Regions from separate parts of the Selenomonas sp. oral taxon 478 genome, predicted to be linked through region 2. Evidence: riboswitches for the same ligand, from Rfam matches in the RefSeq annotation. Region 2 holds a riboswitch; each other region holds the start of a gene.
What was found. A riboswitch is a leader RNA that binds a small molecule or an ion and turns the genes downstream of it on or off. The one in region 2 is predicted to bind molybdenum cofactor.
Positions count from the first base shown of each region.

Region 1: linked by a shared signal. The riboswitch ahead of modA (molybdate ABC transporter substrate-binding protein) and the one ahead of ADJ74_RS11420 (hypothetical protein) in region 2 are both predicted to bind molybdenum cofactor.
Region 3: linked by a shared signal. The riboswitch ahead of ADJ74_RS04550 (hydrogenase small subunit) and the one ahead of ADJ74_RS11420 (hypothetical protein) in region 2 are both predicted to bind molybdenum cofactor.

Region 1 covers NZ_CP012071.1:1,223,086-1,226,362, reverse strand. Annotated here, with positions in the region: gene ADJ74_RS05760 (molybdopterin-binding protein) at 1-667, opposite strand, end outside; gene moaC (cyclic pyranopterin monophosphate synthase MoaC) at 907-1,425, shown strand; molybdenum cofactor riboswitch at 1,438-1,568, shown strand; gene modA (molybdate ABC transporter substrate-binding protein) at 1,562-2,365, shown strand; gene modB (molybdate ABC transporter permease subunit) at 2,365-3,036, shown strand; gene ADJ74_RS05740 (sulfate/molybdate ABC transporter ATP-binding protein) at 3,033-3,277, shown strand, end outside.
Region 2 covers NZ_CP012071.1:206,294-209,570, forward strand. Annotated here, with positions in the region: gene ADJ74_RS01045 (TonB-dependent receptor) at 1-952, opposite strand, end outside; partial or broken gene ADJ74_RS11415 (hypothetical protein) at 980-1,069, opposite strand; gene ADJ74_RS11420 (hypothetical protein) at 1,086-1,361, opposite strand; molybdenum cofactor riboswitch at 1,449-1,598, opposite strand; gene malQ (4-alpha-glucanotransferase) at 1,662-3,277, opposite strand, start outside.
Region 3 covers NZ_CP012071.1:971,667-974,943, reverse strand. Annotated here, with positions in the region: gene ADJ74_RS04555 (nickel-dependent hydrogenase large subunit) at 1-960, opposite strand, end outside; gene ADJ74_RS04550 (hydrogenase small subunit) at 957-2,045, opposite strand; molybdenum cofactor riboswitch at 2,375-2,517, opposite strand; gene ADJ74_RS04545 (hypothetical protein) at 2,747-3,277, opposite strand, start outside.

The DNA.
Region 1 (3,277 bases), 1.0 Mb from region 2:
CAATCGCCGCACGCGTGTGCTCCGTCCCATCATCCGAAAGACGGTGCTCATCCACCTTCAGGCCGAAGGCACGCAGCTTGGCATCGATCACGGGCGTGAACGTATCCTTGATGCGCCCATGGAACACCTCAGAGCCCGTCGTCACCACGCCGACCTTCATCTTCTGATACGGCAGGATCCGCAGCATCGGCTGAGTGCCCGCCGTCTCACGCACCCGCTCCATCACCGCCTTGTCGATGACGAGCGGGATCACGCGCATCCCCGCGAGCTTCGTCCCCGCCTTGACAGGCATGTGCTGCGCAATCGTCGCAATCATCACATCCTCGATGTCGTTGACGGCATTGAGCGCATCCTCGTTCACCTCGAACACGCCCGCCGTCGTCGCGGTCAGCTCTATCTTGCCCTCGCTCGGCTCACTCGCCGCCATGTGCTCATTCTGACAGACATCACGCAGAATCGCCGCCGCATTGTTCTCATGCAGCAGATTCGGATCGTCCTCCCAGACAAAGATATGCTCTTTGCCAATGCGCAGAAGAACGGGAATATCCTCCGCACGGATCACATCGCCCTTGCGGAAGCGTGCGCCCTTTCGCTCCCCGCGCACAATCTCTGTAATGTCGTGGCAGAGCACCATCCCCACCGCATCCTGAACACGAACCTCACGCATACTGCTCTCCCCGCTTGATTCGGCGGCATTCCGCAAGTGCCGTCACTCTCCTATAAAGCACTCCATCCACCGCCGTCACGGCACAAATTAAATTATATCGCATAAAATGATTCTCAACTATGAATATCTATTATTGATTATACCACAAAAAATAAATAACCTCTATGAGTTTTCCTAAATTATAGATAGATTCATTTAATGTTAGAGAAACACAATTGATTTTCTACGCTGATTCCGCTATGATAAAATTATTTCAAGAAGAAAGGAGGATATCGATGCCAGAAATAGGACTGACGCATTTCGATGCGGGCGGCGCCGCCATCATGGTCGATGTCAGCGGCAAGAACAAGACACATCGCGAGGCCATCGCGAGCGGACGGATCTGCGTGAGCGAAGCGGTCTATGCGGCGATCACGGCGGGCACGGCAAAAAAGGGCGACGTCCTCGGTGTCGCGCGCATCGCCGGCATCATGGCGGCAAAGCGCACCGCGGACATGATCCCGCTCTGCCACCCGCTGCCGCTTGCCAAGTGCAGCATCGACTTCACGCTTGAGGAGGTGCCGCGTCATGCGGTATATGCTGCGGCGACGGTCAAGGTCACGGGCGAGACGGGCGTCGAGATGGAGGCGCTGCACGCCGTGAGCACGGCGCTGCTCACGATCTACGACATGTGCAAGGCGATCGACAAGCGCATGGAGATCACAGACATTCGTCTCGAGCGTAAGTCCGGCGGCAAGAGCGGCACATTCGTCCGCTGAGAAGGAGGGCAGCGCCCTCACCCTCTCCGAGCAGAGCACGTCTAAGGAAACATCTATGGCACTCTGCCTGACGCATATCGTCACAGGGTATGTCGGGAAACGGACATACCTCCCATTTGCAAAGGAGAAACATCACATGAACATCAAAAAGACACTCACCGCCCTCTTGGCGGGCACGGCTCTTCTCACCGCCGGCTGCATCGGCGGCGGCAACAGCGCGAACAAGATGGAGACGCCGCAGGAGAGCCCCATCGAGCTGCAGGTCTCTGCGGCAGCGAGCCTCACGGACGCGATGAAAGAACTCGCCACGATGTACGAGGAGAACAACAAAGAGGTTCATATCGTCTACAACTTCGGCAGCAGCGGCGCCCTACAGCAGGCGATCGAGAACGGCGGAGCCGCCGACGTATTCGTCTCCGCCGCACAGAAGCAGATGAATGCGCTCGACGAGAAGAAGCTCCTCGCGGACGGTACGCGCGTCGATCTCCTCGTCAACGACATCGTGCTGATCACGGCAAAGGACAGCAAGCTGAACCTTCCCGACTTCAAGGCAGTGCTCGACCCGCGGGTTGCGCACATCGCTCTCGGTGAGCCGAAGGGCGTTCCTGTCGGACAGTACAGCGAGGAGGTCTTTACGAAGCTCGGCATCCTCGACCAGGTCAAGGCGCGTGCCGTCTACGGCTCCGACGTACGTCAGGTGCTCGCATGGGTCGAGACGGGCGATGCGGACTGCGGCGTGGTCTATGCGACGGATGCCGCCATCTCGGACAAGGTGAAGGTCGCCGCCGTTGCCCCTGCCGACACGCATAAGCCCATCGTCTACCCCGCCGCTGTGCTGAAGGACTCCAAGAACGAGATGGCCGCGAAGGAATTCCTCGCCTTCCTCCAGACGGACAAGGCAGCCAAGGTCTTTGAGAAATACGGATTCACCGTCAAATAATGGCAGACGAAACATTCTCCCCGCTCATCATCTCCCTTGAGGTGGCGGGGCTTGCTACGGTCCTCACCTTCTTCGTCGGTATTGGGCTCGCCTACGCCGTGCTGCGTATCCGCAGCCGCCTCGCGGCGACCATTGCCGATGCTGTGATCACGCTGCCGCTCGTCCTGCCGCCGACCGTCGTTGGGTTCTTCCTCCTGCTCTTTCTCGGAAAGCGCAGTGCCATCGGGAGCGCCCTCCTCGCCATCGACCTGCCGCTTGTCTTTACGTGGCGTGCGGCGGTCATCGCAGCGGTCATCGTGAGTCTTCCGCTCATGTACCGCACGGCACGCGGCGCCTTCGAGTCACTCGACAGCAGCATGATTCATGCGGCGCAGACGCTCGGCGTCAGCAACGGGCGCATCTTTTGGCGCATCATCCTGCCGAATGCACGGCACGGCATCCTCGCAGGGCTCGTTCTCTCGTTTGCCCGTGCCCTCGGCGAGTTTGGTGCGACCATCATGTTCGCGGGCAATATCCCGGGACGCACGCAGACCATGTCCACCGCCATCTATGCGGCGGTGCAGGCGAACGACTACGACCTTGCCTTTCGCTGGGCAGTCATCATCTCCCTGTTCTCGCTCTTCTTTATCGGTGCGATGAACCTCTACCTCAAACGGGAGGTGCGTGAATGAACCTCGTCGTCAACATCGAAAAACGCCTGCGTGACTTCACGCTCTGCGCAAACTTTACGCTCACGGATACGACGCTCGCCCTGCTCGGTGCATCGGGCAGCGGCAAGAGCATGACGCTGAAGTGCATCGCGGGGCTTGAGACGCCGGATCGCGGGCAGATCATCCTCAACGGCCGCACGCTCTATGACAGCAGTGCAGGAGTCAACCTCCCGCCGCAGGAGCGCAGTGTCGGCTATCTCTT
Region 2 (3,277 bases):
TATCGCGTTTCGTTGCATCATGTGTGATGTTAAAGACGGGGTCTGTCGCATGCGCATAGGAGCATGTCTTCGGCGTCGATTTATTGTCCATATAATCCTGCCTTACCCCCTCATAATAGCGAACGCCAAGTGTCAGGCGTGTCCTGCTGCTCGGGCTCCATGCATTCTCAACATAGAAACTCCTACGTGCATCATTGCCATCACGGCGGTAGGAGGTATTGTTTTCATCCGTATTCCAACTGAGCTTTATATACTTCGCACCAAAACTCAGTACGTTTCTGCTGTTATACGCAACAGATGCGTTCGCCTCGACGCCGTTGCCGCGCAAGAACCATCCACTGCGATACCACTGCGGTGCCCCATGCGTAAAGAACGGAAGAGAACCGCCCTCCGTCGCGAGCAGATTACGCACCCAAAGATTGTTCTCATCGATCATGTGGTAATACTTAACATCATACTGCCATATATCATTCGGTCTGCTTTCATACCGCAGGGCAATATTGGATTGACGGAACCCCTTAAAGTGCCAATCCGTCGCATTGTTATTCTTTACATGATTAGGGGTTATATTATTTCCTGCCTGCACCGACCATCTGGGTCCACGTGGCGCAACATACCGTCCTGTCGCGGGGTCAACAGACTGCGGAACTTCTCTGTCCATATCGGAGTAGTAGCCGTTCAATGTCAATGAGGATTTATTGCTCGTCTTGAACCGAATCTTGCCGTCAAAATATAGTTTCTTATCTGTCTGATTCTCCAGATAGCCCGCAGCATAATGCCTTGACAGATTGACGGCATAACTGATGTTCTTATCGCTGCCGCTGTAGCCGAGCTTCGTGTCGCAGGTGTGATTCGACCCACCTGCGACACTCACGCGGAACTTGCCGGGCCCCCTGCCGTCCTTCGTCGTAACGAGGATGACGCCGCCCTTGTAGTCCGTGCCGTACTGCACCGGTCCCGGTCCTTTGATGATCTCAACCTTCGCGATGCTGTCCGCCGGGATGGTCGAGAGATCAGATGCGGCATTCGATACAATACCGTTGAGTGGGAATGCCGGAATGCCGTCGATATAGACCTTTGTCTGGTCAGAACTCGCACCATCTTGCTGTCCTTTGCCGCAGGTGCCATATAGAGCCCCGGTACCTGCGAGAGGATGTCGGAGAGGTCGCGTAGCCGCGCTCCTTGATCTCCTGCTCCGTGATTGTGTTCGTCGTCACGAGATACTTGTCGACGCCGTCTGTGTCGACATTGACCGTATCCGTCGTGTAGTCCGCACCCGCTGCATACGCATGCGGGAGGAAGACAAATCCTGCCGCGACCGCTGCTGCAAATACCGTCGAATGTTTCCTGCTGTGCTTCATGAATACCTCTCCTATTCCTGCACAAAAAAGACTGTTCCCCGTACTGACCGCACGAAGAACAGTTTCTGCAAGAACACACTCAGAGTCATCCTGTTTCATCGTTCTCCTTTTCAATATGGGAAGGTCGCCGCATTTCTGCGACGGCCCTGTGAACAGACACACAGCCATGTATCTGCTCAGGCGCAATACCATAGGCATAAGCCCTTAGGATATTTTTGCTCGGAAAACGTATGTAATTTTCTGTTTAATTCTACTAAAATTCTTTTATCCTGTCAATCCGTTTCTAACAGTCCCCTATTCTCACCGCCGATAGCGCACGCAGAGTGCCTTGAGCTTCTGCGGGTCGATCTCGAGGAGGTAGTCCTTCTTGAGACACCAGCGCCAGTTGAGCCCGACGGTGCCCGGGGTGTTCATGCGTGCGCGCTCGTCGAGCCCGAGGATGTCCTGCATGGGGATGATCGCCATGCGGGCACGTGAGGCATACGCCGCCTTGATGAGACGCTGACAGATGGTCCGCGGGCGGTCGGAAGTCGTCCCCACGAGGTTGGCGAGCGATTCGCGCAGCACCTCGTCGATGTCGCGGCTGTACCAGCCGACGGTGGTGTTGTTGTCGTGCGTCCCTGTGTAGACGATGCTGTTCTCGGGCGCGGTGAAGCCGATGCGTCCCGAGCTGTTCCCTGCAATGAGGAACTGGACGATCCGCATCCCGGGGAAGCCGCAGTCGTCACGCAGGCGCTCCACGTCGGGCGTGATGATGCCGAGATCCTCCGCAACGACGTTGAGTTTGCCGAGGTCACTCTCGATCGCGTCGAAGAATGCCTTGCCGGGGCCCTTGAGCCACGTGCCGTTAAGCGCGGTCTCCGCCTTGCCGTCCACCGACCAATAGGACTCGAATCCGCGGAAGTGGTCGATGCGGATGATGTCCACCTGCTCGCGCAGTTTACGGAAACGGCGTTTCCACCATGCGTACTTCTCCGCCGCCATGGCGTCCCAGTTGTACTGCGGGTTCCCCCACAGCTGCCCGTTCACGGCAAAGTAGTCGGGCGGTACGCCCGCGACGGTGTGCGGCGTGCCGTCCTCGTTCAGGTCAAAGAGGTGCTGATGCGCCCAGACGTCCGCGCTGTCCTGCGCGATAAAGATCGGCATATCGCCGAGAATCTCGATTCCCTTCGCGCGTGCGTAGTCGTGCAGGCGGTTCCACTGTGTATGGAAGACGTACTGCTTGAAGTAGTCAAGCTCCATCGCATCGCGCTGCCGCTCACGGAGCGAGCGGAGTGCGTCAGGGTCACGGCGTTTGATCGCTGCATCCCACTCCGTCCACGCCGCGCCGCCGTACTCCTTCTTCGCCGCGTGAAAGAGCGCATAGTCCTCAAGCCAGTATGCTTCCTTCTCACAGAACGCACGGTAATCCGCATCTGCCGCCCCCTGTGCGCGGAAGGCGCGGAATGCCTTTTCCAGAATCTCCTTCTTGAACGTGCGTACGCGATCAAAGTTGATGAAGCCCGAGTTCGCCTCGTATGGCAGGAAAAGGTCTTTCTCCTTCAGCCAGCCGCGCGCAGCCAGTGGCTCGGGGTCGATGAGCATAAAGTTCCCCGCAAAGGCGGAGATGGACTGATAGGGGGAGTAGCTGCTTCCGACGGGGCTGAGCGGGAGGATCTGCCAAACCTTTTGCCCCGCATCTGCAAGGAAGTCAACAAAGCGGTACGCCTCCTTGCCGAAGTCGCCCACACCGTACTTCGAGGGCAGGGAGGTCGGATGCAGGAGGATGCCCGCCTTGCGCTCGTATCTCTGCTCCTCCTGTCGCTCGCGCAGGAGCAGTCCGAAGAGCGGTGGGATGCGGACGCGCAGATGTCCGCGCTCGACCTCGTAGGTGCGCGAGGGCTTAAAGACGTCCTCAAACACACCGCAGGCAAAGT
Region 3 (3,277 bases), 770 kb from region 2:
ACCCGAGAACGGCTCCTCGGAGAACATGCCGAAGGCGAGCACGCGCTTTTTCGCGAGGCCTCCGCCCGAGGTGTAGCCCTTCTGGACGTAGAGATGTCCGATGGCGAGCACGTCGGGGAGATAGTAGTCGTTCATCATGTGGCGTGCCTGATTGATCGAGTGGTCGACGATCGCGAGGCGCGCCGCATTGATCGGCGCGTTGCCGTCCTCCATCGAGATGGAGCATGGCATGCCGCCGAGCACATAGTGCGGATGCGGGTTCTTTCCGCCGAAGACGACGTGCGGGACGACGAGATCCTTCTGCTTGTCGAGCATCTCGAGGTAGTGCGAGATCGCCATGAGATGCACCTCGGGCGGGAGGAGCTGATAGTCCGGATGATCCCACCACTGCGCGGAGAAGATACCGAGCTGACCGCTGTCGACGATCTTCTGCACCTTTGCCTTGATCGCGGCGTAGTAGTCCGGCGATGCGATCGGGAAGTCGTGCGGGTAGGCATCCGTGTCGAATGCCGCCGGCCCACGGAACGGCAGGCGATAGGTCTGGAGCACTGTGTTCTGGAGCGCCGCCGTCGCCGCCGGATCCGCCTTCAGCGCCTCGAGCGGGCTGACCCAGTCGAGCGCATGGAGGTGGTAGAAATGGATGATGTGATCCTGATGTCCGAGGCACGCCGCGATGATGTTGCGGATGTAGTGCGCGTTCTTCGGAATCGTGATGCCGAATGCGTCCTCGACGGCACGCAGACAGCCGAGCGCATGAGAGGATGTGCAGACGCCGCAGATCCGCTGAATGTATGCCCATGCATCGCGCGGATCGCGGTCGTTCATGACGAGCTCGAGGCCGCGCCATGCCGTGCCGGAGGAGATGGCATCGGTGACCTTGCCCGATGCCTCGTCCACCTGCAGCTCAACGCGCAGATGTCCCTCAATACGGGTGATTGGGTCTACAACAACGTGTTTCATTCATGCACCTGCTTTCCCTCTTTTTCGAGCTGCTTCTCATGGTATCTCTTCTGGACGAGGCTCGCGCCCGCGTGCGCCGCGACACCGACCGCCGTCGCGACGGCAAGTCCGGCACCGACCATATCGACGTCGATGCCGTTGTACTCGGGCAGACGCTTCGAGAACGGCGCCTGATCCCAGAAGTTCGCGTTGCTGCAGCCAATGCAGGGCGCGCCCGACTGGATCGGGTACGAGAGTCCCTGATACCAGCGCATATTACCGCAGGAGTTGTACGTCTCGGGGCCGCGGCAGCCGAGCTTATAGAGGCACCAGCCACCCTTGGCGCCCGCGTCGTCGAAACGCTCGGCAAACATGCCCGCGTCGAAGAACGGACGGCGGTAGCAGGTGTCGTGGATGCGGTTGCCGTAGAACTGGCGCGGACGTCCCTCACCGTCGAGCGGCGGCAGCGTGCCGAAAAGCGCGACGTGCATGACGACGCCCGTCATGACCTCGGGGATCGGCGGGCAGCCGGGCACAGCGATATAGGGTTTCGATCCGATCAGCGAGCGGATGCCCTTGGACTCTGTCGGGTTCGGCGCAGCGGCCTGGATGCCGCCCGCCGTCGCACACGTGCCGTAGGCGATGACCGCCTTTGCCCCCTCCGCGGCGTGCTTCAGCGTGTGCTCGAACGAGTGACCGCCCGACATGCAGGTGTAGGCGTGCTCCCCGATGGGAACTGCGCCCTCGACGGCGAGAATGTACTCGCCGTGATACTTCTTGATCGTCTCCTCGAGATGTGCCTCGAAGGCCTCACCCTCGCCGGCGCAGAGGAGATGGCTGTACTCGAGCGCAATCTCGTTCAGCACGAGATCCGATGCGAGCGGTGCGCCCGAGCGGATGAACGACTCATCGCAGCCCGTGCACTCATGCCCATGCAGCCAGATCACAACCGGCAGCGGCTTCGCCTCGGCGGCCTCGACGACCCTCGTGAGGTTGTCCGTGCTCAGCCCCATGAGCGACGTGAGTGTCACGCAGCCCTTGAGGAAATTCCGCCGGCTGAAGCCTTTTGCGAGATATGCCTCCCACAAGCTCTCCCTTTTGTTCACATTATGCCTCCTGTCTCCATGGAAGACTGCCGCCATGCCAAACACCCGCATCCATCCCGCTGCAATCGGCACACAGATACCTTTTCGCGCAGAACGGCGGGGCGGTTCAGAAACTTGCGTCAATACTTCCCGCACATCAGATATATAAAGCCAATCCCGTGAAAGCCTAGATTCCTCTATACGAAATAATAAAAGAGGAACCGTCCGACGCACCCGAGGGCACGACAAACAGTCCCTCGTAGCAGACGAATCCAAGGGATATTTTGCATCAAAATATCCCCTCCTCGCCTTTGCGCGGCAATGTTGTCGTTTCCTTTTCAAGGGAGCGTGGTTTTCTGCAGGAAACCGCGTTCGGAAGGGAGGCTCCGGCATTTCTGCCGAAACCCTGTGCACGGCAGGGATCACTCCCTGCGGCGCAGGCGCAGCATCATAGGCATCGCCCTTAGATGCTTTTGCTCGGAAACCGAGAGGTACAATGTACCTCTATACCTATGTAATTAATAACAGTTTAACAGAGTGAAAACAACCTGTCAATATACGAAAACTATTCTCAGCATATATCGGAATTATATTGATTTATTATAGTTATTGCTTATTTATTCGTAGTTGATGAATGCTGTATCTGCGGTTGATGTGATGAAAAAAGGGCGCACTCCCCCAATATCGGTGATGATGCACATGGGGAGATGCGTCCCTTGCGGTTATTTCTTTCGGCGCAGTTCCTGCCGTACGGCGTCGCGCTCTTTCTCCGTCATGGTGTTCGCGCGGATCACGGCGCGGTGCCCCTCGCGGCTGCTCTCTGTGATGAGTGCGTTATCCCCGTCGTAGGCGAGGATCTCGTAGGTGCTGATGGCGTCCTTTTTCGGGCTGAGCACGCGCCGCTGCATGGTGTAGCCGAGGTGCTCGTAGTCCGCATTCTTCATCGCCTCGGCGAACTGCGCCCGACCGAGGTTGTTGTAGAGGATGAGCTGCCAGTAGGAGACGGAGCCGTCGGCGTTGCGCTTCATGTGGCTGCGGTCAAAGAACCAGCCACGCCGCTCGTCGCCCTCGATGAAGACCCAGTCGCCGTCCTTCAGCGTGATGGGCTCGATCGCCGTCTCTTTGCCGTATGCCTCGCGCTTTGCCGCTGCGGCAGCGGCAGCGGCATGCTTTTTCTCAGCTTTCTTATCCGCGGCATCTGCCTTCTTTGCAGGCTCTGCGGACACGGCGGAATGGCCTGCGCCGTCCGTCGC